DNA from 4 places in the Faecalibacterium sp. PGM34 genome. Region 3 is predicted to be linked to each of the others. Evidence: predicted binding sites of a transcription regulator. Region 3 holds the regulator's gene; each other region holds the start of a gene.
What was found. The regulator Rex, encoded in region 3, represses fermentation and respiration genes when NADH is low (regulators of the CRP and FNR family bind a similar motif). The targets are predictions, from matches to a motif close to ATTGTTAANNNNTTAACAAT.
Positions count from the first base shown of each region.

Region 1 (7,366 bases), 1.3 Mb from region 3:
GTGGGCATGACGCTGGAATGGATCCGCCGGGATATGAAAGGCGACCCCAAGAAGATGGTGGAGCGCGTGAGCACCATGATCCACGGAGATTTCCGCCGGGCACTGTGCCGCCTGAGCACCGGCAGCCTGAAAATAGAGGAATGAAGCGCTTTTTATCCGAGTGGCTTCAATAAAATTTTATCAAAGGGTACGCCGTGATGGGTTTTCCATCACGGCGTATTTTCTGTTTATGGTAGAAAAACACGCAAAGTGGTAGGATGTGGTCAAGCAAAATAAGAATTTCCAAAGGAATCATTTCGGGAGGAAAAAGCTATGAATACATCTCTTGAGAATCTGACCCACAAGATGCAGCGTGCTGCGCTTGGTAAAATAGTGGACGTGGCGCTTTCCCACGCCGAGCAAGACCGTGAAAAGACGATGACCCAGCTGGTAGATGTTGCAAAGCAGTTCTACGGCAGCGGCTTCAGCGATGAGACCTACGAGAACGCCAAAAAGGTACTGACCGACCCCGACAGCAAATGGACGAAACTTATCAACTGCGTGCTGGATCAGACCGACCCCCATGTGGCGCGTACCACCGCGCTGAATCTGGGCTACGAAGCCTTCTTCCGCGGCACCAAGACCATCCGCGAGAACCGCGTCAAGTACCAGTGCAACATCCCCTGGCTGATCCTGTTCGACCCCACCTCTGCCTGCAATATGCACTGCGTGGGCTGCTGGGCAGGCGAGTACGGCCACAAGAACAACCTCAGCTTTGAGGACATGGACAAGATCGTCACGCAGGGCAAGGAGCTGGGCGTGTACCTGTATATGTTGACCGGCGGCGAGCCGCTGGTGCGCAAGAAGGATGTGCTCAAGCTGGCGGAAAAGCACAACGATGTGCAGTTTGCCATCTACACCAACTCCACCCTCATCGATGAGCCCTTCTGTGAAGAAGTGCGGCGTCTGGGCAATATCGCCTTTATGCTGTCCATCGAGGGCACCCCGGAGACCAACGATGCCCGCCGCGGCGAAGGCCACTATGCCGCTGTGATGCACGCCATGGACCTGCTCAAAAAGTACGGCATTATCTTTGGTACTTCTATCTGCTACACCCGCCAGAACATTGAAGCCGTTACCAACGACGCGTTCATGCGGTTCCTTTGCGAGAAGGGGGCACACTTCGGCTTCTACTTCCACTATATGCCCGTGGGCAACGAGGCCGCCCCGGAGCTGATGCCCACCCCGGAGCAGCGCAAGTATATGATCGACCGTATCCGCTATCTGCGTTCTTCTGCGTGCGATATCCCGTTCTACCCCATGGACTTCCAGAACGATGGCGAGTTCGTGGGCGGCTGCATCGCCGGCGGCCGCAACTACTTCCACATCAACTCTGCCGGTGACGCCGAGCCCTGCGTGTTCATCCACTACTCCAACGCCAATATCCACGACCAGTCTATTCTGGAAATTCTGCACAGCCCGCTGTTCATGGCTTACCACAACGGTCAGCCCTTCAACAAGAACCATCTGCGTCCCTGCCCGATGCTGGAAAACCCGGAGCTGCTGGAAAAGATGGTGCACGAGACCGGTGCCCACAGCACCGACCTGCAGTCCCCGGAAAGCGTCGAGCACCTGTCCGAGAAGTGCAAGGCTTACGCTGCCGACTGGCAGCCCACCGCTGACGAAGTGTGGTCTCACCACAAGGTCCGCGAGAGCCGGTACGAGAACTATAAGGATTGGAAGCCCTCTCAGCCGCTGGACTGAGCTGAAATCTGAATCAAAGCAATAAACGACCCCCGCCCTGTGTCCCTTCCCGGAACATAAGGCGGGGGTCTTGCTGTATAAACTGGAATTTATTTTAATAAATATTTTTCAAATGCTTTGTGCGTGTCAAAGTGAACCTCTTTGAAAAATAAAACGAGCCAAATAATAAAAGCCGGAATAGCCATATATGGTGTTAAAAAATAAGACAACACTGCTCCTACTAACATTATGCCAGCCCATGTAAAACACTGATTTTTTATATCACGAGAAATATGAGCTTTATCATACAATGCCTGTTCTTCTTTCGGTAATGAATTAAATCCCGAAACAAATTTAGCCGCCTTTTCTTTAAATATTGCAAATAACACTCCTATAATCACAAATGGAATAACCAAAACTCCACATAGCCAAAACCCTATATTCATAGTATGTTCCTCCTTCACAAATTCCGATTTATAATTTGTAATATGATTAAAAAATACCCCGCATCGGAAGTGTTCTGGTGCGGGGCAGGGAAGGTTTACTGGTTTTCAGCAGGTTGCGGTGCAGCAGGCTGTGCGGCTGCATCGTCTGCAGGGTCGCCGAACTGGTCGTGATAGCTGTTCAGCAGGGTCAGCTCCTGATGGCGCTGCAAGCCGTGGATGACCAGCTTTTTGATGACGTCGTAGATAACGGCGAACAGCGGCACACCCACGATCATGCCTACAAAGCCCCACAGGCCGCCAAACAGCAGGATGGCGAACAGCACCCAGAAGCTGGAAAGGCCGGTGGTGTTGCCCAGAATTTTGGGTCCGATGATGTTGCCGTCCAGCTGCTGCAAAACCAGCACGAACAGCACGAACCACAGCGCCTTGATGGGGTTCTGGATGAGAATGAGCAGCGTGGCGGGAATGGCACCGATGAAGGGGCCGAAGAAGGGGATCACGTTGGTCACACCGATGATCACCGACACCAGCAGCGCACTGGGGAACTTAAAGACCAGACAGCCGATATAGCACAGCACGCCGATGATGGCAGAATCCATGATCTTGCCGTTGATGAAACCGCCGAACATTTTGTCTGCGTACTTCACTTCCTCGGTGATCAGCTGCGCCCAGCGGGGGCGGACGATGCTGTGCAGCACCAGCTTGCCCTGCTGCACGAACCGCTTGCGGCTGGCCAGCATATACACCGCCACGATGATGCCGATGATCAGGTTCTTGGCCACCGTCACCACGTTCAGCACACCGATGGCTGCGCCGCTCACAATGTTCTGCATGGAGGGCAGCAGGGTGTTCTTGAGCCATGTGTTCCATGTGTCCAGATTGGTATTCAGGGCGGCGTAGGCCGAGTTGAGCAGCTCCATGATCTGCTCGTTATTCTCAATAAACTCCAGATGGTTTGCCCAGTTCATGAACTTTGTAATGTTGGCCTGCGCGGTGTAATACAGGGTAGTCACGCTGGTAATGAGCTGCGGTACGATCATCATGACCAGCGCATACACCAGCAAAAGCCCGAACAGGATGGTAAGCGCCACGGACAGCGCATTGATCAGACCGTTCATCTTTTCCGGGATAAACCGGCGCAGAAAGTTTTCGATGCTATTGCACACAGGCTTGAGCAGATAGGCAATGACAGCACCGTAGATAAAGGGCATCAGGATGCCGGTCAGGGTAGAGATAGCCGAGCCAAAGCCGTCAAAGCGGTAAATGAGGAAAAAGAAGATGATGCTCAGTGCAATGGCACCAAACCCTGCGAGCATCCCATAGAGATACGGTTTGATGTGCGGCTTTTTGTCCATCATGACAAACTCCATTCCTGCTGCGGGCAGCGGGAATACCCGCAGCGCTTATTAAATTTTGTTGCTTCTGCGCCAGATGTGCAGCTTTTCAGCCTCGCGGATCAGCTCTTCACGGAAGTCCGGGTGTGCCACGCTGATCAGAGCCTCAGCCTTTTCCCAGGAGGTCAGGCCCTTCAGGTTCACGCAGCCATATTCGGTGCACAGGTAGTGCACGTTGGCGCGGGTGTCGGTAATAATGCTGCCATTCTCCAGCGTGGGACGGATGCGGCTTTCCAGCTGGCCGGTCTTTTTATTAAAGAAGGTGGAGGACAGGCAGATAAAGCTCTTGCCGCCCTTGGAAAGGTATGCGCCCAGCACGAAGTCCAGCTGACCGCCTGCGCCGGAAATGTGCTTCACACCGGCGCTCTCGGCGTTCACCTGACCAAACAGGTCGATATCCACGGCATTGTTGATGGAAATAAAGTTGTCCAGTGCGGAAATGCTGCGGATGTCGTTGGTGTAGTCCACCGGGGCAGACATACACTCCGGGTTATCGTTCAGGTAATCGTACATCTTCTGAGTGCCGGCACCGAAGGCATAGACCTGACGACCCTTGTCCAACTGCTTGCGGCTGCCGTTGATCTTGCCGGCCTTGGCAATATCCACAAAGGCATCCACATACATCTCGGTGTGCACGCCCAGATCCTTCAGGTCGCTCTGTGCGATCAGCCCGCCGATGGCGTTGGGCATACCGCCGATGCCCAGCTGCAGGCAGGCACCATTGGGGATCTGCGGCACGATGAGGTTGGCTACCTTCAGGTCAACCTCAGTAGCGGCACCGGCAGCTGCCATCTGGCCGATGGGGGGATTTGCGCCCTCCACAATGCCGCTTACCTGAGAAACGTGTACGCAGTTCTCCATGCCGCCAAGGCAACGCGGCATATTGGCGTTGACCTCCACGATGATCTTCTTGGCCTTTTCGCACACGGCACCCAGATGCGAAGCGCTGAGGCCGAAGTTGAAGTAGCCGTGCTCGTCCATAGGGGTCACCTGAAATACTGCCACATCCACGGGGTCGCTGCTCTCGCGGTAGTAGCGGGGCAGCTCGGAGTAGCGGATGGGGGAGTAGAAGGAGAAGCCCTGCGCAATGGCCTTGCGCTCAATGCCGCCCATGTGCCAGCTGTTCCAGGTCATGTGGGCAGCAGGGTCGTCGATCTGGAAGATCTCCGGCACCCACATCAGGATGCCGCCCCGGAAGTTGACCCCTTCCAGCTCCGGCAGACGCTTTGCCAGCTCGGCATCCACGGCCACAGGGGTGTTCACAGCCCAGCCGTAGTCCACCCAGTCGCCGCTTTTGACCAGAGCGGCAGCCTGCGCAGCAGTCATAAGCTTCTGTGCGTACAGTTCCTTGCAATCCATTATAAACCATCCTCTCTTAAAATACATAAAAGAATTGTAAACAATTCTGTGCGGACAAATTATGCAGCTGTTTTACGCCTGTTTTGCGGAATGCACACCGTTTTGCCACATCTGTGTGGTAACCTTATAAACAAGGCAGCAGTGTGTGCTGTGCCCTGCGCAGAACAGCTCAACTTAGTTATAACATTAACAAAGTGCAGAATCAATAGTTTTGGCTAAAAAACAGCCGGTATGGCATAATGAACAGTTTTTGGAGCTTTATGTGGGGATTGTTTGGTACGTAAAAAACAAAAAATTTGAGAAAAAGTCTTGATAAAATTTTGACGATGTGCTTTACTAATAGCGTGGGAAGCAACTGCGGAGCAGTGCGGGATGATTCGTTTAAAATTTAACGATAAAACGCACCGCAGCAGTTACAGGTTGCACCCAAAGCTGGAAAGTGCTATCATGGCAGAACCACATCGCGCTTAGTAATTACAGCGCACAAGGAGGACACTGACCGATGGCAACAGCAGTTTATCCCGGGTCGTTCGATCCGGTCACCAAGGGACATCTTGATATCATCAAGCGCGCAGCAAAGATCAACGACCACCTCATTGTGGCGGTGCTGATCAACAGCGCCAAGCATCCGCTGTTCACAGTGGAGGAGCGGGTGGCTATGCTGCAGGAATGCTGCAAGAACATCCCCAACGTGACTGTGGAAGGCTTCGACGGCCTGACCGTGGAGTTCGCAAAAAAGCGCCACGCATCCGTCATGGTGCGCGGGCTGCGGGCGGTAACGGACTTTGAAAACGAGATCCAGCTTGCGCAAACCAACCACGCACTGATGCCCGGCATCGAGACCATGTTTCTGGCCACCAGCATCAAATGGAGTTATCTTTCCTCCACCATTGTAAAGGAAGCAGCGTATTACGGCAGTGACATCAGCAAGTTCGTTACACCCAATGTGGAAAAAGCCGTCAACGAAAAATACGCCCAACTCCGGGAGAGGGAAGAGACCTGATACCGCAAAAATGCCGCAGGGCGTTTTGATAAATGGGTAACCGATAAGTAACACACATACACAATTCAGGAGGCTATTCACATGAAAAAGATCGTTATCGCATCTGCATGCCGCACCGCTATCGGCAAGTTCGGTGGCACTCTGGCCAACGTTCCCGCTGCTGAGCTGGGCTCCATCGTCATCAAGGAGGCTCTGGACCGTGCAAACGTCAAGCCCGAGCAGGTCGATCATGTTTACATGGGCTGCGTCATTCAGGCTGGTCTGGGCCAGAACGTCGCTCGTCAGGCTGCCCTGAAGGCTGGCCTGCCCATCGAGACCCCCGCTGTTACCGTCAACGTGGTCTGCGGCTCCGGTTTGAACTGCGTGAACATGGCTGCTCAGATGATCGAGGCAGGCGATGCTGACATCGTGGTCGCAGGCGGCATGGAGAACATGGACATGGCTCCCTTCGCACTGCAGAAGGCTCGTTACGGCTACCGCATGGGCGCTCCTATGGGCAAGAGCGAGATCGTGGATACCATGGTCAACGATGCCCTGTGGGATGCCTGCGGCTTCAACAAGCACATGGGCATGACCGCTGAGAACGTCTGCACCAACGAGACCTATCAGAAGAAGTACGGCTACAGCCCCATCACCCGTGAGATGCTGGACGAGTTCGCATACAACAGCCAGCTGAAGGCTGACAAGGCCATCAAGGACGGCGCTTTCAAGGACGAGATCGTTCCCGTTGTGATCAAGGGCAAGAAGGGTGACACCGTGTTTGATACCGATGAAGGCCCCCGTCTGAGCGCTCCCGAAGTGCTGGCAAAGCTGAAGCCCGCTTTCACCAAGGACGGCATCGTGACCGCTGGAAACTCCTCTGCCATCAACGACGGCGCTGCTGCTCTGGTCATCATGAGCGAGGAGAAGGCCAAGGAGCTGGGCGTGAAGCCTCTGGCTACCTGGGTCGCAGGTGCTCTGGCAGGTGTTGAGCCCGAGGTCATGGGTCTGGGCCCCATCGCTGCTACCAAGAAGGTCATGGCTAAGACCGGCATGAGCGTTGCTGATATGGATCTGGTCGAGGCAAACGAGGCCTTTGCAGCACAGTCCATCGCTGTCGGCGAGGCTCTGGGCTTCGATAAGGATAAGCTGAATGTCAACGGCGGCGCCATCGCTCTGGGCCATCCGGTCGGCGCTTCCGGTGCTCGTATCCTGGTCACCCTGCTGTATGCTATGAAGCACCGTGGTGCTCACAAGGGCCTGGCTACCCTGTGCATCGGCGGCGGCATGGGCTGCGCTACCATCGTTGAGATGGACTAAGCTCCATTACTGGAGATCCTGACTGAATGACAGACCCGGGCAGGGGAGGAACCGGAGAGCCTGCTCTGGCCCGGGGGCTGTTTATGATAACTGATAAGATTTGAATAGGAGGTTTTCACAATGGCATTTGTAAAAACCGAGGT
Region 1 covers NZ_CM136898.1:1,927,670-1,935,035, forward strand. Annotated here, with positions in the region: gene ACXPUX_RS09025 (TetR-like C-terminal domain-containing protein) at 1-144, shown strand, start outside; gene ACXPUX_RS09030 (radical SAM protein) at 313-1,743, shown strand; gene ACXPUX_RS09035 (DUF3784 domain-containing protein) at 1,833-2,168, opposite strand; gene ACXPUX_RS09040 (AI-2E family transporter) at 2,264-3,526, opposite strand; gene ACXPUX_RS09045 (butyryl-CoA:acetate CoA-transferase) at 3,575-4,921, opposite strand; gene coaD (pantetheine-phosphate adenylyltransferase) at 5,424-5,924, shown strand; gene ACXPUX_RS09055 (acetyl-CoA C-acetyltransferase) at 6,006-7,223, shown strand; gene ACXPUX_RS09060 (enoyl-CoA hydratase-related protein) at 7,344-7,366, shown strand, end outside.
Region 1: coaD (pantetheine-phosphate adenylyltransferase) is a predicted target of Rex. The motif match lies at 5,230-5,249, and genes of this name have one in related genera.

Region 2 (7,366 bases), 740 kb from region 3:
GCTGATCTCCCTGTTGGAACAGCACCCGGAGGGCATCGTCCTCTACGACCGCACCCAGCCCCATGCGGTGCTGCTGACCGACTACACCAACGGTATTTTCTATTGCTCCGACCCGGCGGGGAACATCGGTTACGGACGCATCCCCATTACCAGCTCCAGCGTGTCCATCGCAAGATCTTCCTGTTACTGGTATGTCACCGCAGATCACAACAGTGTGGCGGCACAGGCCGACGGGCTGCGGCTAGAGGGCGTGCGCTACCCGGTGAATCTTCGCACCGGCAGCGGCATGGCACTGACCGGTACGGCCAACAGCGCCAGCGGCACCACCCTGACCAGTGTGCAGGTGGCTGTTCTGGATGCGGCAGACCAGACCGTGCAGAGCGCCGAGGCACAGGTGAATGCCGCCGCTTTCTCGCTGAACACGCTGGACAGCCAGATCCGTTTCGGAGAGCTGCCGGAGGGGAGCTACACCTATATGGTGCTGGTGACCGACTCTGCGGGCGAGAGCCTGTGCTTCGCTTCGGACTTCACGGTGTCCGGCAGTGCAAGCAGTACCCAAACGTATTGGTCGGTCAAGGATACTGAGGGCACTAAGCTGCAGCAGACGGTCCGGCAGATGGAGACCACGGTAGAGACTGCCGCCGAGACCACCGTAAGCTGGTTCGCACAGCTGTTCGGCTGATAAAAAGATATAATCTGGAGCCGCTGCACAAGGCAATGTGCAGCGGCCCTGTTTGCATTACAGCAACATCTGCTTTTGAACTCCATAAAATCAGAAAGTTACTGCTGCAGATGCCGCTTCTCGTTACGACCCCTTTCCGTGAAAAAGTGGTTCAGAACCGCCCGCAGGCGGTTCTGAACCACAAAATTAAAATATTTCTTACGCTGAATATGGTCAGAGCAGCGCGGAGACCATTCAAAATCGTCTTTGTTCTGCCGCTGTTACCCCCGCAGCTCCGTGCCGGGGTAATAGTGCGCCAGAATGGCACGGTAGTCTGCGCCCTGCTCGGCCAGTGCCTTTGCGCCCCACTGGCTCATACCTACGCCGTGTCCATAACCTTTTGTGGTAAAGGAAAAGGTTCCGCTCTGCCAGACCACCGTAAAGCAGGCGCTGCGCAGCCCCAGCGCCTTGCGCAGGGCGGTGCCCTGCACCATTTGTCCGCATACCGGCAGGCTGTCTACATAGCCGGAGGGGGTGAGCACCGGCGTGCCAAACCACTGCGCCTGTTGAGAGAGGTCGGCGGCAATGCCCAGCCGCTCCGCCAGCAGCTGCTGTAATTGGGCGGCGGAAAGGCTCAGGGTGTATTCGTAGTTGTCGGCGGCGGTGTCGGTGCTGCTGTCCACCGGTACAAGATAGGGCAGGGCAGTGCCCCACACCTTCTCGCTGGCTTCGGTGCGGCCATTGGACATGGCAAAGTAGCTTGTCCCGGCGGGGGCATCGCCATAATACAGCACCTGCGTCTGTACTGCGTCTATCAGCGCGGAAAGCCGGGCGTAGTTGGCTGCGTAGGCAGTGCCCCAGTAGCTGTGCAGCACTGCATCGGTCAGGCAGCCTTGCCGCCGGGCGGGGTCTGCGGTGAACCATGCGCCGTTTTCCTCGGTGCTGTGATCCCGGCGGTAGAGGGCATAGCTATGCGCCGCCACCGCCTGCGCCTTCAGCGCTTCGTCCGGCCAGCTGACCGGCATCTCGGCAGCAACTGCCCCGATCAGGTACTCCCGCAGCGGCAATTCTACCGCCTGCCCGGTGCACTGATCCGTAAAGCAGACGGTATCAGTCGTGTCAGCAGGGGAGGGGGACTGACTGCTGCTTTCCTCCGAGGCAGCAGAGGCCGCTTCTGCTGCGGACGGAGCAGCACCCTGCGCAAGGGTCGTGCGGGCAAGGCGGTAGGCAGCACACGGCAGTGCGCAGCCCAGCACCAGCAGAACGGCGCACAGCAGCAAAAAGGAACGTTTCATACGAGACCTCCTCCCGGAACGCAAGCTTTGGGAACATCATACGCCCGGCGGCGTGCAAACCGGCGGGAAATGCGCAGAGGAAAACCGGCATTTTTGCGCTTTGCGGTGAGAAGTGTACACTTAGCGCTTGAATTTACTGCACAAAAGCGATATTATAAAAGTATGTCCATCAGAGCGTAGGATGGATGGGATCGGAAAGTATAAAAAGTAAGAGACGGAAAGGAGCACTCCTATGAACTTTGCACACGCAGAAGTGGCAACGCTGGACTCAACGACCATGCGTACCCTGTGCGAGGAGTACATCGCAAACAACTACATTGACCCGGAGACCAGCGAGCGGCTGGGGGTCAAGCGCGGTCTGCGCAACCCGGATGGCACCGGCGTGCTGGCTGGTCTGACCAACGTCTGTGACGTTGTGGGCTACAAAAAGGATCAGGAGGGTCATGTGATCCCCACCCCCGGCAAGCTGATCTACCGGGGCGTCAACATCAACGAGATCGTGGACGAGGCTTACCGCAACGACCGCTTCGTGTTTGAGGAAGTGATCTGGCTGCTGTTGTTCGGCAGCCTGCCCACCCGGGAGCAGCTGGACGATTTCTGCGAGATCCTGGCAGAGTCCCGCGCCCTGCCGGACGGCTTCATGGACACCATGAATGCCCCCTCGCCCAATATCATGAACAAGATGCAGCGCTGTGTGCTGGGCCTGTACTCCTACGATGACCGAGCCGAGGATCTGAGCCTTGAGAACATCCTGAACCAGAGCATCAACCTGATCGCCAGTATGCCCACCATGATGGTGAACGCTTACCAGATGAAGCGCCGCTACTACGACAAGCAGAGCATGTTCTTCCACCTGCCCAAGCCCGGCCAGAGCACGGCAGAGCACATCCTCAGCACCTACCGCCCGGATCAGAAGTTCACCCACGAGGAGGCAAAGCTGCTGGATATGTGCCTGCTGGTGCACGCAGACCACGGCGGCGGCAACTGTTCCACCTTTACCACCCGTGTGCTGTCCTCCTCCGGCACGGACACCTACTCGGCTATCTCTGCGGCCATCGGTGCCCTGAAGGGCCCCAAGCACGGCGGCGCGAACCTGATGGTCAACCGCCAGCTGCAGGATATCCTCAAGCATGTTGAGAACCCGGAGGATGACGATGAGGTGCGCGAGTATCTTCGCCGCATCCTGCGCAAGCAGGCGGGCGACGGCTCCGGCCTGATCTACGGCATGGGTCATGCGGTTTACACCATCAGCGACCCCCGTGAGGTCATCCTGAAGCAGCGCGCAAAGCATCTGGCCTACGAAAAGGGCTTTGAGGAAGAGTACAACATGCTGTGCAGCATCGAGCGGCTGGCACCCGGCATCTTTGCCGAGGAAAAGGGCAGCTCCAAGCCGGTGTGTGCCAACGTGGACCTGTTCAGCGGCCTGATCTACAATATGCTGGGCATCTCGGAGGATCTGTACACCCCGCTGTTCGCCATCGCCCGTGTGCCGGGCTGGTGCGCACACCGGGTGGAAGAGGTGATCTTTGCCAACCGTATCATCCGCCCGGCCTACAAGTATCTGGGCGTGCGCCAGAAATATAAGCCCATCGAGGAACGTTAATGGAATCGTTAGAGTTCGTTGTTGTCCTACTCTGCGTGCTGCTTGGCATTGGCCGCGGCGCAGACCTTGCCTTTGCTACGGACGCCGCCACCGGTCTGTGCACCGCAGGTGCGGTGTGGTGGCGGTATCTTGCCTTGGGCGCTGTGGTGCTGGCCGCAGTGCTGGCCGGACGCAGCCGCCCGCTGCCTGAGACGCCGCTGCGCAGCCGCCGCCCGGCGGCAGGCGTACTGGCCTTTGCCGGGGCGGTGTGTATGCTGGCTGCCGGTGCAGCACAGTTCGTGCTTGCAGCCGGTACGGTAAGCACCTTTGTGCGCATTCTGCTGGAGGTAGCCTGTGCCGTGTGGCTGAGCAATCTCGGTCGCAGCTGGCTGCGCCGGGACGGCTGGAAAACGCCCGGCGGCGGTCTGCCGCTGGCCATAGCGGGCAGTGCACTGTTCTACTGGAACGTGCTGATGCGCTTTATGGAGAACAGCTCCAGCTGGCACCGGGTACAGCCTACGGCAGCGGTCTGGCAGGAGATGGCGGCGCTGCTGTTTCTGGCGGCGCTGGCGCGCACTCTATATCTGCCCCGGCCGGAAAACGGGCGCACCCTGCACGCAGCGGCGCTTGCAGCCTTTTGTCTGTGCCTGTGCTGGGAGCTGCCCCGGGTGCTCCTGCTGTTGGCAGCGGGTCTTAGCGGCGGTATGGCGGCAGCGCTGCCGGAGCTGCTTTCCGGTCTTGCGCTTTGCTGCATCGGCGGCATGGGGGCTGCCTGTACCGGGAAGGGAAAAGCTGGAAATAACTGACAAAAAACGGCAGTGCACCCTTGGTGCAATTGAACAAAAGCTTTGTGGCAGGGTGCATAAAATCGTACAAAAGCAAAAAAAGATAAAATTGTGTTGTTAATTTTTTAGCAGATACTTGAAAGTTTGCCAGTTTTGGTCTACAATAAAGATACCGTGATTTATCCGATTATGGGTAAAATAATTAGGAGGTACTATTACAATGGCTGTTAGAGTTGCTATCAATGGTTTCGGTCGTATTGGCCGTCTGGCTTTCCGTCAGATGTTTGATGCTGAGGGTTACGAGGTCGTTGCAATCAACGACCTGACCAGCCCCAAGATGCTGGCTCACCTGCTGAAGTACGATACTGCTCAGGGCTCTTTCTGCGGCAAGATCGGCGAGGGCAAGCACACTGTCGAGTCCACCGAGGATTCCATCATTGTTGACGGCAAGGAGATCAAGATCTACGCTGTTAAGGACGCAAAGGATGCTCCCTGGGGCGAGCTGAACGTTGACGTCGTTCTGGAGTGCACCGGCTTCTACACCAGCAAGGAGAAGAGCATGGCTCACATCCAGGCTGGCGCAAAGAAGGTTGTTATCTCTGCCCCCGCAGGCAACGACCTGAAGACCATCGTCTACTCCGTCAACGAGAAGACCCTGACCGCTGAGGATCAGGTCATCTCCGCTGCTTCCTGCACCACCAACTGCCTGGCTCCCATGGCTAACGCCCTGAACAAGACCTTCCCCATCGTTTCCGGTATCATGACCACCGTTCATGCTTACACCGGCGACCAGATGATCCTGGACGGTCCTCAGCGCAAGGGCGATCTGCGCCGTGCTCGTGCTGGCGCACAGAACATCGTTCCCAACTCCACCGGTGCTGCTAAGGCTATCGGTCTGGTCATCCCCGAGCTGAACGGCAAGCTGATCGGCTCTGCTCAGCGTGTGCCCGTTCCCACCGGCTCTACCACCCTGCTGGTTGCCGTTGTCAAGGGCAAGGATGTCACCAAGGAAGCTATCAACGCTGCCATGAAGGCTGCTTCTTCTGAGTCCTTCGGCTACAACGAGGATCAGATCGTTTCTTCCGACGTTATCGGCATGCGTTACGGCTCTCTGTTCGACGCTACCCAGACCATGGTCGCTAAGATCGACGACGACACCTATCAGGTTCAGGTCGTGTCTTGGTACGACAACGAGAACTCCTACACCTCTCAGATGGTCCGTACCATTAAGTACTTCGCTGAGAACTGCTAATCACAGCTCTACGCTCAAAAGTACTTGAGGTGCTATGCCGAATAACGGATGATACCGGCTTTGCCGGTACGAATATGCTGTGATCGGCACGACAACAGGATATTGAGTTCGACACCCTTCCTTTTGCGGGTTTCCGTGAGAGGAAGGGTGTTTTTATGTGATGGAAAGCTTACGATACGGGGCGGTTGTAAGATCAGATGCAGCCACCTTTTACCTATTTTCACGGGATCTTTTATCGATTTGGACTAAGCGATTTGTCTGACGAAACGAAGGAAAAGCTGATACGTTCGATAAATTGCAAAAAATAGGTTGCTACGCACAGAATGATAAGGTAATATCCGTTATGACTAATATTGACATTATTAAAAGACAGAAATATAACGACATTATAAGGCTGTGAAAAATTTAATCACGGAGGAATCAAGCAATGATGTCAGAATCGACGGTAAAAAGTTTTCACTGCAATAACTGCGGAGCGCCACTTGTTATACCTAAGGGATCGAAGGGAAAAGTTATTTGCCCTTCCTGCCGGACGGAATGCGTAATTGAGGGTCTGGTAAAAAATGCGGAAATTTAGGCAAAAGAAAACATTAACAGTGGTATGCCTCTTGTCGCAGATGTTGGGGCACTTCACGAACGAATCGTTAAAGTTTTAACAAACTCGCCCTGCATGCCGTTGGATTTGCTGGAACGCGTAGAGAATGTAAAAGAAGAGCATGTGTGTGTGCCTGCATATTTGTTTTATTGCGATGCCATGGGAAATTACACTTAAATGCCATGGGAAATTACACTTATGATGCGGGTAATATTCGTGAGCATAAGACTGCAATTGATCTGGGCGACAAGGTTCGTGTGGAAAAAGAACGCTATGTGGAATGGACACAAATGAGCGGTAGCGTGTCGTCTTCTGAAACGCTTGTTGCCAGTGGCAACAAGCAATTTGCGGATGTTGTAAAAAAGCTGTATATGAATTGCTCGCCTGACAGCTTGGTTGATATTGAAGAGCTGGAATATCCGGCTGATTTTAACACGTTTGATTACAATATACCTCAGGCATCGGCATTTAATCAATTGGTTCGTCCTGAAATTGAGAATCGCTTAAAGCAAAAGGCGTATGATCAGTTGGCGGGCAAGCGTGTAAGAGACCTCACGATTGGCAGTTCAAGTGTACAGAAAGATGAGATCGTGCGCATTTTTCTGGGCATTTATCATATTGTATACGTTTATGCAGACAAGGAGTATTCTCTCTATATTTCTTCGACTGGAAAGCGTAGTTTTTACACCGAGGTGCCTCTTGACCCCAAGAGAGTTCAGTTCTTGAGAGAAAAGACTGCTGCGATTAAAGCGTTGAAGAAACCTGAAATGAATGCTTTGAAAATTGCGGCAATTGTGGCGCTGATCTTGGCGGCACTTCAGTTTGTGGGAAACTCTAGGAGCTTCATTGTTGGAATTTTGTGCGCTGCCGGAGCGGGTGCAATCATTTATCTGCATAACAAGAAGTCTGCGGAATATAAGGCTGCTTATGGCGCTCTAAAGCATGAGCTGGATGCTTTCAACGCGCAGGCAGATGAGGCTGTGAAACACTTTGCTCAGAAGGATCGTGCCCTAAAGGGAATTTATTCTCCGTATGAGCAGATGGACGATTTGAGCGACAGTCAATATGCTACCGTTTAAAGCGCTTATCTTATAATAGCGCAATAGCATTATAAGATAAGGGACTTGAAGGCGGCTTTTCCGAACAGAAATAATTTGCTTGATTTGAAATGTGAATGTGGTTTCCATAAAACTGCA
Region 2 covers NZ_CM136898.1:2,468,251-2,475,616, reverse strand. Annotated here, with positions in the region: gene ACXPUX_RS11980 (cysteine peptidase family C39 domain-containing protein) at 1-682, shown strand, start outside; gene ACXPUX_RS11975 (SpoIID/LytB domain-containing protein) at 943-1,956, opposite strand; gene ACXPUX_RS11970 (citrate synthase) at 2,189-3,559, shown strand; gene ACXPUX_RS11965 (hypothetical protein) at 3,559-4,344, shown strand; gene gap (type I glyceraldehyde-3-phosphate dehydrogenase) at 4,544-5,575, shown strand; gene ACXPUX_RS11955 (Sjogren's syndrome/scleroderma autoantigen 1 family protein) at 6,003-6,152, shown strand; gene ACXPUX_RS11950 (hypothetical protein) at 6,353-7,249, shown strand.
Region 2: gap (type I glyceraldehyde-3-phosphate dehydrogenase) is a predicted target of Rex. The motif match lies at 4,437-4,456, and genes of this name have one in related genera.

Region 3 (7,366 bases):
GTCCGCGCTGCGGCTGGTGACACGCCGCCCCTGATGCAGCTGGATGGCGCAGAAGTTGCAGCCGCCGAAGCAGCCGCGGTTCTGGATGATGGAAAACTGCACCTCGCGGATGGCGGGCACGCCGCCCATGCTCTCGTAGATGGGGTGGTAGCGGCGGGTGTAGGGCAGGGCATACACCTTGTCCAGCTCTCCGCGCACCAGCGGCTTTGCGGGGATGTTCTGCACCAGATACTTTTCGCTCTGCTTCTGCACGATGATCTGGCCGCTGACCACGTCCTGATTGTCCATCTGGATGCGGCAGGCCTTGGCATAGGCGGTCTTATCGGCGGCTACCTTTTTAAAACCGGCGCACTCCACATACCGCTGGGGCAGATGGTCGAAATCGGTCAGGTAGCAGGTGCCGTTCACATCCGTGATGCTCTCCACCGGCTCTCCGGCGGCCAGACGGCGGGCGATCTCCACGGTCTGGTGCTCGCCCATGCCGAAGCTGATGAGATCCGCGCCGGAGTCCTCCGCGATGCTGGGCAGTACGGTGTCCAGCCAGTAATCGTAGTGGGCAAACCGGCGCAGGCTGGCTTCCAGACCGCCTAAGATCACCGGCAGGTCAGGGTAAGCCTGCTTGGCAAGCTTGGTGTACACGGTGGCGCTGCGGTCCGGGCGGGCACCGGCCTTGCCGCCGGGGGAGTATTCGTCCTCGGCGCGGGGGATCTTTGCCACAGAATAGTGGCTGACCATGCTGTCCACATTGCCGCCGCCGATGAAAAAGCCGTATTTGGGCTTGCCGAACCGCTTGAAGTCCTCGCAGTCGGTGTAGCGGGGCTGCGCCAGCACGCCCACCTTGTAGCCCTCGGCCTCCAGCAGGCGGCTGATGATGGCGGTGCCAAAGCTGGGATGGTCCACATAGGCGTCACCGCCCACCACCACAAAGTCCAGCTGTTCCCAGCCCCGGGCTTCCATGTCCGCCCGGCTGATGGGAAGAAATTCGGTGTAGATCTGGGGAGTAGAATGTTCCATAATGCTCCTTTATTATTCCTCCGGCTGGTTCATCTGCATTTCCAGCCACTGCTGGCGGCTGATGAGCACAGCGCGGGGCTTTGCGCCCTCGTAGGGGCCGATGATGCTCTTTTGCTCCATCTCGTCCATGATGCGGGCGGCGCGGGCGTAGCCCAGCTTGCAGCGGCGCTGCAACAGGCTGGTGGAGGCCTGACCGGCGTCGATGACCACATCCACGGCCTGCTTGAACATGGGGTCGGAGCCTGCGTCCTCTTCGGCGTCGGCACCGCCGCCGCCCTTTTTGCCGTCCTGAATGGCGTGCTTTTCCATGGCCTCGATCATGGCCTCGTCGTACTGCACGGTGGCGCTGGATTTGATGAAGTCCAGCACACGGCTGATCTCCTCATCCCGCACAAAGGTGCCCTGGATACGGGTGGGCTTGGGTGCGCCCACGGGCATAAAGAGCATATCGCCCTGACCCAGCAGCTTTTCTGCACCGGCACCGTCCAGAATGGTGCGGCTGTCTACCTGACTGGACACCGCAAAGGCGATGCGGCTGGGGATGTTGGCCTTGATCAGGCCGGTGATCACGTCCACGCTGGGGCGCTGGGTGGCAACGATCAGGTGCATACCGGCGGCACGCGCCTTCTGGGCAATGCGGCAGATGGAATCCTCCACGTCCTTGCCCACCACCATCATCAAATCGGCCAGCTCGTCGATGATAATGGCGATGTAGGGCATCTTTTCCAGCTCCGGCTGCTCGGCAGCCAGCTTGTTGAAGGACTTGATATCGCGCACGTTGTTCTCCGCAAACAGGCGGTAGCGGCGCTCCATCTCCTGCACCGCGCTGCCCAGTGCACCGGCGGCCTTGCGGGGCTCGGTGACAACGGGCATCAGCAGGTGGGGGATGCCGTTATACTCGGCCAGCTCTACCACCTTGGGGTCGATGAGCAGCAGCTTGACGTCCTCCGGGCTGGAGCGGAACAGCAGGCTCATGATGATGCTGTTCACGCACACGGATTTACCGCTGCCGGTGCTGCCCGCGATGAGCAGGTGGGGCATCTTGCACAGGTCGGTCACCTGCGCCACACCGGCAATGTCCTTGCCCAAGGCGATGCCCAGCGGCGAGGTCATGCGCAGAAAGCTCTGGCTCTCAAAGATGCTGCGGATGGAAACAGCGGTCTTTTTGTGGTTGGGCACCTCGATGCCCACGGCGGGCTTGCCGGGGATGGGCGCTTCCATACGCACGTCTGCCACCGCAAGGTTCAGGGCGATATCGTCTGCCAGCGAGGTGATGCGGCTGATCTTCACGCCTGCCATGGGCTGCAGCTCGTACCGGGTGACAGAGGGCCCGCGGGAGATATCCAGCACCCGGGTGCGCACGCCGAAGCTTTCCAGCGTATCCACCAGCTTCTGGGCGTTGGCCTTCAGCTCCTCCTGTGCGCCGGGGTCGCTCTCCTCCTGCGTTTTTCCAAACAGTTCGATGGGCGGGTACTGGTACTCGTAGCTGCCCACCGGCTCGCTCTCCTCTGCGGGGGCGGTGGCGGCTGCCTGCTCGGAAACGGCGGGCTTTTCCATGGCCGCTGCCACCAGCGAGTTGATGTCCTTTTCCTCCACCGGCTCGGCGGTGATGCTGATCCAGCCGTCCTCATCCGGCGCAGAGCGGAACGCCACGGCGTTCTCGGCGCTCACCCGGGGCACGGCGGGCTGGATGGGCGCAGCTTCCGGCTGCGGCGGCATCTGCGGCTGTACCACCGGCGCTGCCGGCTGGACGATGGGAGCATCAAAAGCGGGGGCGGGCTCTTCCGGCTGCGGGGTGTCCTTGGCAAAGAAATCTGACGCAGCGGTGACCACCGGGTCTGCCACGATGGGCGGCGGCGTGGGCTTGGGAGCGGGGCGCAGCGGGTCCTGCCCGAAGGTGCCGCCCGGCCCGACAATCAGCGGCTCAATGGGCTCGCTGCCGCCCTCGGAAAGGGCGGTGTGGTCGGGGCCGAGGTCTACGTCAAAGGCGGCGCGGGGACGCGCAACGCTGACCCGCACCGGGGTGATGGGCGGCGCGGCGGGCTCCGGCTGAGCAGGGGCGGCGGGAGCGGCTTCGGTGTCCACCGCGTCTGCTTCCATCTCCTGCGTTACCTTGTGTCCCCAGCGCAGCACGCCGGACATCCAGTCCGGTACACCCAGATGCAGCCCGGCAGGCTCGTCCTCCTCGTCCAGCGGCTCGTCCTCGGCCTCGTCGTATTCCTCATCGATCTCTCGCTCTGCCTGCCGGATGGCGGCGCGCTCGGCGCGGCGGGCGGCGCTCTGCTCTGCAAAGGCAGAGCTGCGGGCGCGGAGGCCGCCGGTGACAGCGCACAGCCAGACCCAGACCTCGGCGGGGGTGATGTCAAAAATGTACAGGCTGCCGCACAGCAAAAGCACGATCATAATGAGGTTTGCCGCCGGGCGTCCGCACAGCAAAAGCAGCACGCCGCCCAGCACAAAGCCCATTGCGCCGCCGGACAGCCATGCGCTGACACCGTTGGCATAGCAGGCGGAAAGCATTTGCAGCGCCGACAGCCCCTGCGGCTGGATATCGGAAAACACGATGACCGTGCCGCAGACAAAGATAAGCCCCAGCACCAGCTTGAGGATGCGGGACAGCAGCTCCTCGCCCCGGGTGTACAAAACGGCCAGACAACACACGGCTGCACCCAGCACAAAGCTGCCGCAGCCGAACAGCCCGAACAGCACATCATGGAGCACCCGCCATGCGGAATCGCCCTGCACAAAGGCCAGCACCATCAGCAGCAGACCGCCGAACAGGGTGCCAAGCCCTGCCGGGAGCCGCTGTTCTGCCTTTTTACGGCGGGCAGCAGTACGCCGTTTCGTTGATTTTCGTTTTTTCGTTGCCATTCTACTCTGTTCCCCAACTTCCCATAGACACAATAATTGATTCTACTATTGTACCACGCAAGGGCAAAAATGGCAAACCATAATGTTGTTTTTATTATTCCCGCTCGATCTCCCTGTACAGCCATGCCAGCGCGTCCGAAAGACCGCCCAGCTCGTCGATCAGCTTTTCCTTTACGGCGCGGCGTCCGTCCAGCACTGTGCCCATGTCCATGACCAGCTCCCCGGTATGGAGCATCAGCTGGGTGTAGCGCTTTTCCGGCATGCCGCTGTGGGCGGCTACAAAACCGGTGATGCGCTGCTGCATCTGCTCAAAGCAGTGCATGGTCTGCGGGACGCCTAAGATCAGCCCGGAGTGCCGCACCGGATGCACTGTCATGGTGGCGGTGGGGACAATAAAGCTGTGCCGCGCACTGACCGCCAGCGGGATGCCGATGGAGTGCCCGCCGCCCAGCACCAGCGTGGCGCTGGGTTTGGAGATGCTGGCGATCAGTTCTGCCAGTGCAAGGCCGGTCTCCACATCGCCGCCCACCGTGTTCAGCAGCACCAGCAGTCCCTCGATGCGGGGGTCCTCCTGCACCGCCACCAGCTGCGGGATGACGTGCTCGTACTTGGTGGTCTTTTGCCCCTGCGGCGCTTCGGTATGCCCTTCGATCTGGCCGATGACGGTCAGGCAGTGGATGACATGACCGCCACGGCTCAGGGTGACCGTGCCCAGATCTTCGATATCCTCTTTTTCCATCCGGTGCTGCTCTGCGGGGGTGTCTTTTGCCGTATCCATGCGCGTTCTCCTTCCGTAGCGGGGTCTTTGTGGGGTCAGTATCCCCCGGCAAACGGGAAAGTATACAGGAGAAAAGAAACAAGAAACTTTGTGAATTTTTTATTTTTTTATAAATGGGTATTTGACATTCGCCTTTCATGCTGTATACTTTAAATAATATTACAGGATAAAATGGAACATCTCTCTGCGCGCAAAGAAGTCCCTTGCATGGCGGCAGAAGCTGCAGCGCGTTGGGCAGAAAGGAGAATTTTCCTATGAACACCCCCCAAAAAGCATCGATCCCTGTGATCAAGCGTCTCCCCAAATATTACCGGTATCTGCGCTCCTTGCAGGACGACGGCATTACCAGCATCTCCTCCCGGGAGCTGGCTTCCCAGATGGGCACCACCGCCTCGCAGGTGCGGCAGGACTTCAACTGCATCGGCGACGTGAACGGTCGGCAGGGCATCGGCTACTCGGTGGAGAACCTGCTTTCCATTCTGGAAAGCCTGCTGTTCGGCAACGGCGACCGTCTGCCCACCATCCTGATCGGCTGCGGCCGTCTGGGCAAGGCGGTGAGCCGCTTTATCACTACCGACGCCAACGGTTACAAGCTGATCGCCGCTTTTGATGTGGCTGAAAACGAAGTGGGCAAGGAAATCAGCGGCATCCGCATCCGGCACATTGACGAGCTGGAGGCATTCTGCGAGGAAAACAAGCCCAAGGTGGCGGTGCTCTGTGTGCCCCGCGATGGTGCACAGCAGGTCAGCGGACGGCTGGTGGATCTGGGCATCGAGGGCTTCTGGAACTTCTCCCACTATGACCTGTCGGTGCCTTACCCCGATGTGGTGGTGGAAAACGTCCATCTGGGCGACAGCCTGATGAGCTTGGGCTACCGTCTGCGCAATCAGGAGTGACGGCATGGCAAAATTGTATTTCCGCTACGGTGCCATGAACAGCGGCAAGAGCACGGCGCTGATGCAGGTGGCACACAACTACGAAGAGCAGGGCATGAAGGTGCTCATTTTAAAGCCGCAGGTGGATACCAAGGGCGGCGGGGAACTGGTGAGCCGTCTGGGCGTGCGCCGCAAGGCAGACCTGCTGATCCCGCCGGAGCTGGACGTGTTTGCAGCTGTGAAGGCGGCAAACGATGCTTCTGGCCCACTGGCCTGTGTGCTGTGCGACGAGAGCCAGTTCTTCACCCCGGAGCAGGCCGAGCAGCTGTTCATGGTCACGGTAGATCTGAATATCCCGGTGATCTGCTACGGTCTGCGGGCAGATTTTTCCCTCAAGGGCTTCCCGGGCTCTACCCGTCTGCTGGAGCTGGCGCACACCATCGAGGAGATGAAAACCATCTGCACCTGCGGGCGCAAGGCCATCTGCAACTGCCGCAAGGTGAACGGGCAGTTCGTCTTTGAGGGCGAGCAGGTAGCCATCGACCTTGAAAACGATGTGCAGTACGTCAGCATGTGCCCCCAGTGCTACTTCAAAGCGCGGCGGGCGTTCTACGCTGCAAAGGAAAACTGAGATACTTTTATATTATATACAAGCCGCTGCACCGCGCCGGGTGCAGCGGCTTTTTTGCGTGGATTGCACCCTCTCAGTCACGGCTTACGCCGGTAGGTAGAGCAAAACCTCCCCCTTTCGGGGGAGGTGGCATCGCGCAGCGATGACGGAGAGGGTTGACTTCCGGGCAAGCAGCTTTCCACTTCAGTCGGAAACTGTACCGCCCCCGCTGAAGCCTTCACCCGCCGGGGGAAGGTGGCTGCGAATGCGGGGAGCAGACGGAAGGGGTACCCCCCATAGGCTGTATACAGACTGATATATCAATTTGTTGCATTTAGAGGGACTGATATATCAACCGGGCGGAATTCGCACGTTTTTTGCACTATTGATATATCAGTTCAGACTGGGCAGTTACTCGACGGAGGGGAGAGGGAATGGGAGAAGAAGAGAGTAGCGGGGGACGGCAGAGCACAAAAAATTACAGGCGGAACGGTAAATGTAACAGGAATTATTGAAATTTTTGCCGTTATGCCCCTGTTGCATCCCAGATTTTTATGCAAGTCATTGAAGTATACAAGCTGCACAGTTTTTCAGCGCAAGTTTATTCATTTCGGCAAGGACGTCGAATCTGTTCTGAAAACAAGGGCAATATTTGTATGTTTTTATCCTGTATCACTGTAAATTGCATCTTTCTTTTTCTTGTGGCTTTTGTTATCATAATTGTATACAAGGGGGCATGTGCAGACCCCCTGCATGAAGATGTTTTCTATTAGGAGGAGAACAAAAATGAGCAAGGCAATTTCTCGTCGTAACTTCCTGATGGCTACCGGCGCTGTCGGTGCTGCAGGTCTGCTGGCTGCCTGCGGCAGCAAGCCCGCTGCTTCTTCCACCGCTTCTTCCGCTGCTTCTCAGGCTCCCGCTGCTTCCGCAGACGAGAGCTTGGCTCTGTCTGACGGCCCCGTCAACCTGAGCATCAGCTGGTGGGGCGGCGACAGCCGTCACGCTGCTTACCAGAGCGCTCTGGAGGCTTTCCAGGCTGAGCACTCCAACATCACCGTGGAGCCCACCTTTGCCGCATGGTCCGGCTGGGAAGAGAAGATGGCTGCTGCCTTCATCGCAGGCAACGCTCAGGATGTCTGCCAGGTGAACTGGAACTGGCTGTACAACTACTCTGCTGACGGCAGCAAGTTCGTGGACCTGAACACCACCTCCAAGTTC
Region 3 covers NZ_CM136898.1:127,626-134,991, reverse strand. Annotated here, with positions in the region: gene ACXPUX_RS00625 (YgiQ family radical SAM protein) at 1-1,014, opposite strand, end outside; gene ACXPUX_RS00620 (FtsK/SpoIIIE family DNA translocase) at 1,027-3,885, opposite strand; gene ACXPUX_RS00615 (ClpP family protease) at 3,980-4,663, opposite strand; gene ACXPUX_RS00610 (redox-sensing transcriptional repressor Rex) at 4,918-5,559, shown strand; gene ACXPUX_RS00605 (thymidine kinase) at 5,564-6,169, shown strand; gene ACXPUX_RS00600 (ABC transporter substrate-binding protein) at 6,935-7,366, shown strand, end outside.

Region 4 (7,366 bases), 680 kb from region 3:
GATATGGCCGCGCACCTTTTTTATCAGCTTCAGCACCAGCGGGTAGCCGTAGCGCATCCACAGCACCGCCGCAATGCCCCAGAAAAAGCAGTACAGCAGGTTGATGCGCCCGCCCAGATTGAACTTGAACTTGCTGTAATCCCAGAACACGGTACCGAACAATAGCTCTGTGACGGCGCTGCACACATATTCATATACGCCGCCCAGCACCGTGCCGAAGGCAAAGAGATAGCGGTCGCTTTTATCCTGATTCTGCCGCAGCAGCACGGTAGCCATAGCCAGCGCCAGACCCCACACCACGCTGAAAGGCCCCCACACCAAGCTGGAACGGCTCATCCATACCCCGGCGGTCAGGCGGCAGAACACGGTCTCCACCATATCGCCCAGAAACGCCCCAATGACGAACAGCCACAGCAGGTCGCCCACGCTGAGGAAGTCGGCCTGCCCCTTCTGCACCGCTGTGGGCTGCTGCCGGGCGGCCTCCGGGTAGGCGCGCTGGATGCGCTTTTCCACATACACGGCAATGCGGCGGCGCAGGGTATCGGAGCGCGCCTCTAGTTTCTGGTTCAGCTGTTCCAGCACCGGGTGCTGCGCTGCATACCGCCCCACCAGCACCGCCGAGCCCAGCTGGTCCAGCGCCGCGATGCCCAGCGCCGCCCACACCAGCGGATGCAGCAGCCAGCCCGGCACAAGGGCACACAGCCGCAGCAGCAGCCCGTTGCCCCAAAGCACGGTCACCATGCCCAGCGCGCCCCACAGCACCGAGTATTGCAGGCAGACGTAGCCGTTCAGGTTGAACTTTTTATCGGAGTAATCCCACCATTTGCGGTTGTGCAGCCGTTCCAGCAGCTTTGCCGTGAGCCACTCCACCACGGTAGCCGTGAGCATACAGGCCACAAACAACGCCACCGGCTTTGTGCGCATATCTGCAAAGCCCACTGCCATCAGGATGGCCGTAGTGCCGTACACAAAGCAGAACGGCCCCGCCGCCATGCCGCGGTTTGCAAACCGCTTGCCCCGGAAGGTAGCCACCACGGTCTCCCCTACCCACCCAAGGAAGGAATAGACCAGATACAGCACGCCCAGCGTGTAGAAATTCAGTGTCATCGCGCTTTCCTCGCCTTCAAATTTTATGCTCTGATTGTACTCGCTTGCGCCGGTTTATACAAGAGGACGGCTGAAAATGTTACAATTGGTACGGGATTTCATTTTACGAACGCATCATTCCGCTAAAAAAGCCGCTGCACAAACACGGTGCAGCGGCTCTCGGAGTTTATTTTTTACAGCTTACAGCTGGCTCTTGTACAGCTCCACGATCTCCTCCACGCTGGTGTCGCGGGGGTTGCCGGGACGGCAGGCGTCTGCAAAAGCGGACTCGGCGAGGAACTGGATGTCCTCTTCCTTCAGGATGCCGTGCAGGTTTGCGGGGATGCCCACGTCTGCGCTCAGCTGCTTGACGGCAGCGATGGTGGCATCAGCGGCTTCCACATCGTTCATCTCGTCGATGCCCATAACGCCCATCGCCTTGCCCACGGCGCGGTAGCGCTCGCCGGCAACGCTCTTGTTGTACTCCAGACCCACCGGCAGCAGGATAGCGCAGGCCACACCATGGGGGGTGTCATACAGGGCAGACAGGCCGTGTGCCATGGAGTGCACGATGCCCAGACCCACGTTGGAGAAGCCCATACCGGCAATATACTGACCCAGAGCCATGCCCTCGCGGCCCTCCGGGGAGTTCTGCACAGCGCCGCGCAGGCTCTGGCTGATGAGCTTGATGGCTTCCAGATGGAACATATCGGAGATAACGCAGTGGCCCTTGGTGATGTAGCCCTCGATGGCGTGGGTCAGAGCGTCCATACCGGTAGCAGCAGTCAGGCCCTTAGGCATGGAGGACATCATATCGGGGTCGACCACAGCGATCTCGGGGATATCGTTGGTGTCGACGCAGACGAACTTGCGCTTCTTCTCCACATCGGTGATGACGTAGTTGATGGTGACCTCAGCAGCAGTACCGGCGGTGGTGGGCACTGCGATGGTGAACACGGCGTGCTTCTTGGTGGGAGCAACGCCTTCCAGAGAGCGGACGTCCGCAAACTCAGGATTATTGATGATGACGCCGATGGCCTTTGCGGTATCCATGGAGGAGCCGCCGCCGATGGTCACGATGCAGTCAGCCTCGGCGGCCTTGAAGGCAGCCACGCCGTCCTGTACGTTGGCGATGGTGGGGTTGGGCTTGATCTCGCTGTAAACAGCGTAGGCAAAGTTTGCGGCATCCAGCAGGTCGGTGACCTTTTTGGTAACGCCGAACTTGATCAGGTCGGGGTCGGAGCAGACGAAAGCCTTCTTGTAGCCGCGGGCGGTCAGCTCGGGAACGATGTTCTCGATAGCACCGTGGCCGTGGTAGGAGATGGTATTCAGAACAATGCGGTCAGCCATAATACAAATCCTCCAAATCTGTTTGCAGCCGCCTTTCCGGCGGCGTTTCTCTACGTTTCAGCATAGCACATCGTCAAAAAATTTGCAATGTAAAATTGTTTAAAATTGTAGCATATTTTTATACTTGTGTATTGTTTTCTGTTATTTTTGTCTGTTTTCAAGGATTATCATCCCCCGCAAAAAACAATCCTTGCCAAATGGCCGTGCCTGTGTTATACTATCCTAGTAACCTTTGCTGGTGTGGCGCAATGGCAGCGCAACTGATTTGTAATCAGTGGGTTGCAGGTTCAACTCCTGTCACCAGCTCCATAAAGCAACGCACAGACGATGTATTGAACTCGCCTGTGCGTTTTATTTTTTGTCAAAAACAGCCTAAAATCACCTGAAATCATGGCATAATCTAACAAAGAAGCCAACAAATCAGCATTTCATCCTCTGCATAACACACTTCTGTAGTACCTGCGCCGTCGGGTACCACCCGGGGGAACAAACAGCACCTGCCAAAAGACATCTAAGGTGTTCCCCCGCGGGCGTTTTGGGTGTATAATGGAAAAAAGCACCCAAACCAAAGGAGGAACCAAGCATGATCCAATTCGGTCTGCGTCTGCACGACGCGGAAAAGCTGCCCATTGAGCAGGTGCTGCCGCTGGTGCACCAGAAGGGCTTTTCCTGCGTGCATCTGGCACTAAGCAAATCCCTGAAGGAGGTGCCCAACACCCCCTCTGCCCTCACCCCCGGCTACGCGGCCTATCTGCGTCGCCTGTTTGCCAAAAACGAGCTGGACATCGCGGTACTGGGCAACTACCTGAATCTGGCGCACCCGGATGCGGATGCTCTGCACGCCATTCAGGAAAAGTACTACGCGCATATCCGTTTTGCCAGCCTGCTGGGCTGCGGCATGGTGGGCACCGAGACCGGTGCACCCAACGCAGAGTACAAGTTCTGCCCGGCGTGCCGCAGCGATGCTGCCCTTGCCACCTTTATCAAAAACTTCAAGCCGGTGGTGCGCTGCGCCGAGCAGTACGGCGTGACCATTGCCATTGAGCCGGTGGTCAAGCATATCGTGTATGACGCCCGCCGCGCCCGCACTGTACTGGACGAGATCGGCAGCCCCAATCTGCAAATTCTGCTGGATCCGGTGAACCTTTTGAACATGGAAAACGTAGACCGCCGGGAGGAAGTGTTCGCCGAGGCCATCGAACTGCTGGGCAAGGACGTGGCCATGATCCACTTCAAGGACTTTTTGCGGCAGGATGCCGGCGGGCAGCTGGCTGCCACCGGTGCCGGGCAGGGCGGCATGGGCGATTACCGCACCATTCTGCGGTTTGCCAAAGAGCAGAAGCCCTATGTGTTCGCCACCTTGGAGAACACCACCCCGGAAAACGCCGTCCAGTGCCTGCAATATCTGCAAAAACAGTACGACGAGTGCTGACAGTAAATGAAACCGCACCCTGCTGTCCGCAGCAGTCTGTGATTTTATGGTATTCACTGCAACGCTGGAATCAACATGCAGCATAACGGAGTATTCCAGATCATCCGTATACTTCTTCTTGTACTCCTTGTCCATCAGGACCCGCAAAGACATTTCCCTTTGATTTGTTGTCCTTTTTGGTCTCAAATATGTTGCCGATTTCTTCCGTCAGATCATCCACAAAGCCGTTGTCCGCCTCTGCATCGTCCGCAGCCGCATGGATGGCATCGGCTCCTTCACCGGTATACTCCAGCGCCTCGGGCGAGAAATCCACCATCGCAGACTCCTGCACGGTCACGTTGCTGGTCACACTGCCATCCGCGCCGCTCTCTGCACTGCCCTCCACATAGTGGAATTCGCTGCTGTCCTGATCGCTGTCGATCTTCAACAGGTCGAACACATCCCGGATGTCCAGTTCCTCGTCACCAGTAATGACAAGTTTGCCGCCTTCCTCCTGAATGTCCTGCACACGGGCCACCAGCAGTCCTTCCGGGCTGTGGTAAACAAAGGTATCGCCTGCCTGCAGGTCCCGGAACTCCTCGGTGGGGTTTTCAACGGTATACACATAGCTGTCGGCGTCCTGCGTGATGACGTTTTCATCGGGTGCCACCGTGTCATTGTCCAGCACTGCGACATCGGCCTTTACCACACCAAAGTTCGTGTCATCCCGCTCGTCCAGATTGACCACCAGTTCCGGGTCAAAGTCGCTGGCCTTGGCTTCCTTCAGGTCAGACATTTCCTCGGTAAACAAAGTGCTGACATAAGTATCGCTCAGGGCGCTGTGCTCTTCCGTGTCCAGCAGAAATACCTTGAGCACAAAATACTGGGGCAGCGTGCCGGTGAGCGGGATCTCTGCCATGGTCTCTTCCGTCTACTCCACCTGTATGGTGCCGCTGGCCAGCAGCTGCTTGCTGTCGGTGCTGTAAATGCCCACCACAAGGTCTGCCGTACCGGCGGCAAAATAACGCACTGTGGCGGTCTGTCCCGTTACGCCTGCATCGATCACCCGGTAGTTCTGGGCATCGCTGCCGCCGTTTTCTGCGTCCGGGTCTGCGTCCGGCATTCCCGCCAGCAGCAGGGCGCTCAGGCTGTCGGTGGCGGTCATGCTCAGCTGGTCGCTGGTCGTGGACTGAGAAAGCTTGCCGGTCTGCTGCTGCGCCATTGCAGCAGCGAGATGCGTGCGTTGGCCGGTACGGTATGATCTGCCAGCTCTATCCTGCCCCGCACAGCCACCGGTGCCACAGTAGTCACTACACCGACTGCCACCGCCACAGCGGCCGCACCTGCGGCCAACGCAATGATCGCTCCGCCGCCGTCTCCATCGCCGCCGGGGGCGGGGGTGGGGGAGTCCTTCGTGTCGTAGCACGCCGTCACCTCAACATCCAGACTGCCCATTACAAAGGTGGTCTGGCGGGCGGTCTCCTCGGCCAGCGTGATGTCACCGGCTTCCACCTTCCAGCGGGCAAAGGGCTTTCCGTCCTGCTCTGCCGGTGCAGTGATGGTGACCACTGCGCCCGCAGCAGCCTGTTCCTCGGGTGCCAGCAGGGCGTACTATGCCGGAAGCCGGATCGTCTGGGCAGAATACTTCATCATAAGAAACCTCTTTTCTGAACGAAACGTCTCAGCGCAGATACAGCACGGCCATGGTCAGCAGGATCGTACCTGCCACCAGCATCGTGCCAACATGCGCCTTCCACGCAAAGCCGTCTGTCGATGCAGTGCCCGGCTTTGTGACTGCCGGGGTCTTGTCGGAGGCATTGGGCACCCAATGCGCATAGATCGTGGTGTCCGCGCCGAACTCTGTGTTCACAGTGATCTTGTTCCCTTCCAACTGATCGGTATATCAGCCTTCGAAGGTATAGCCGGACATGGTGGGGGTGGGCAGAGAGTTCAGCCTGCCCGTAGAGGTAGTGCTGGCGATCACCGGGATCCCCACACCGCCGCCGGTCTCAAAATAGATGGTGTAGATGCCGTTTTGCTGCACGGTAGTCTCGGGAGCCGCTGCCGCTGCCGGCAGAGCCAACAACATCCACAGCAGCAACATCACCAAGGGCACAAGTCTTGTGGACTGTTTCATACAGATGCCTCCTATTGTTTTGTCTCCCTTTTATTATACCCCCTGCTTTGCCCCTTTCAACAAAATTCGACGCTGCAACAGGCTCTTCCGCGCCGCAAAAAATAATGAAAAACGCACGCTCCGGCACAAGCGCTCTCCCTCACACCATGCGGCAAAACTCCGTGGGCAGGGTGTTCCCGTATGAGATGCGCAGCCGCATCTGGTACCACACCACCCCGCCGTGGGTGGAAGTGGAAACGCCCTCGTTCACAAAGCCGAATTTTGCGTAATAGTGCAAAAGCTTCTCCTTGCAGGTCAGCACCAACCCCTTGCGCCCCTGCGCGCGGGCATCTGCAATGGCTCTTTGCAGCAGCAGCCCTGCATAGCCCCGGCGGCGGCAGCGCGGGAGGGTGTTCACCCCAAAGATCATCTGCCATGCGCCGTTTTCATCATGCAGGGCAGCGTCTGCGTACATTGCATCGGTCAGGTCGGGCGTGTCGGTGCAAAAGCCGTCCACAAAGGCTACCAGTTCCCCCTGCTCAAACAGCAGCCAGAAATGGCCGGCATAGTGTGCCAGCCGCCCGGCAAATTCTTCTGCCGTGGCAGCCTCCGCTGCCGGAAAGCACGCTGCCTCCACGGCGTCAATGGCGTGTAGATCGTCCATAGTCGCATTGCGTATTTCCATACGATTCTCTCCTCTCTTTTTTCTGTGCTGCCAGTGTACCACAGCTGCCGCACAAAGGCAAAGTGTTTGCATCTGTTCCCCGTCCGTGTTACAATGGCTATACTACGCTTAGAAGGGAGCTGAAACGCCATGCCCACCGAAAACCGCACTACCCTGACCCCGGACACCCCGGTGCGCTACCTGAAAGGGGTCGGCCCCAAGACCGCAGAGCGGTTTGAAAAACTGGGCATCGTGACGCTGGCAGACCTGCTGTGCCACTACCCCCGGCGGTACATCGACTTTTCCAAGCCCTACTCCATTGCAGAAGCCCCCGCCGACACTGAATGTGTGGTAAAAGCCGAGGTATTTGCAAAGCCCGGCGGGCGCATTCTGCCGGGTGGGCGGCGCATGGAGCGCATCACTGCCGGAGACGATGTAGCCAGTCTGGAGATCACATGGTTCAATAACCCCTACGCCACCCAAAAATTGCAGCTGGGGCAGGAATACTATTTTCAGGGCATCGTTACCGGCGGGATGCTGCGCCGCCAGATGGTCAACCCGCAGGTGCGCACCGCCGAGCAGATTCAAGCCGCACCCTTTGAAGCCGTTTACCCCCAGACCGAGGGACTGTCCAGCAGCGTCATCTCCCGCTGCATCCGGCAGCTTTTGCCCCATGCGGAGCTGCTGCCCGACCCGCTGCCCCCGGAGATGCTGCAAAAATACCGTCTGCTCCCCAAAG
Region 4 covers NZ_CM136898.1:2,534,904-2,542,269, forward strand. Annotated here, with positions in the region: gene ACXPUX_RS12230 (putative ABC transporter permease) at 1-1,107, opposite strand, end outside; gene fucO (lactaldehyde reductase) at 1,288-2,436, opposite strand; tRNA gene ACXPUX_RS12240 (tRNA-Thr) at 2,671-2,745, shown strand; gene ACXPUX_RS12245 (sugar phosphate isomerase/epimerase family protein) at 3,020-3,868, shown strand; gene ACXPUX_RS12250 (hypothetical protein) at 3,969-4,766, opposite strand; gene ACXPUX_RS12255 (hypothetical protein) at 4,779-5,069, opposite strand; gene ACXPUX_RS12260 (InlB B-repeat-containing protein) at 5,015-5,452, opposite strand; gene ACXPUX_RS12265 (hypothetical protein) at 5,529-5,717, opposite strand; gene ACXPUX_RS12270 (hypothetical protein) at 5,751-5,984, opposite strand; gene ACXPUX_RS12275 (GNAT family N-acetyltransferase) at 6,124-6,648, opposite strand; gene recG (ATP-dependent DNA helicase RecG) at 6,778-7,366, shown strand, end outside.
Region 4: fucO (lactaldehyde reductase) is a predicted target of Rex. The motif match lies at 2,506-2,525, and genes of this name have one in related genera.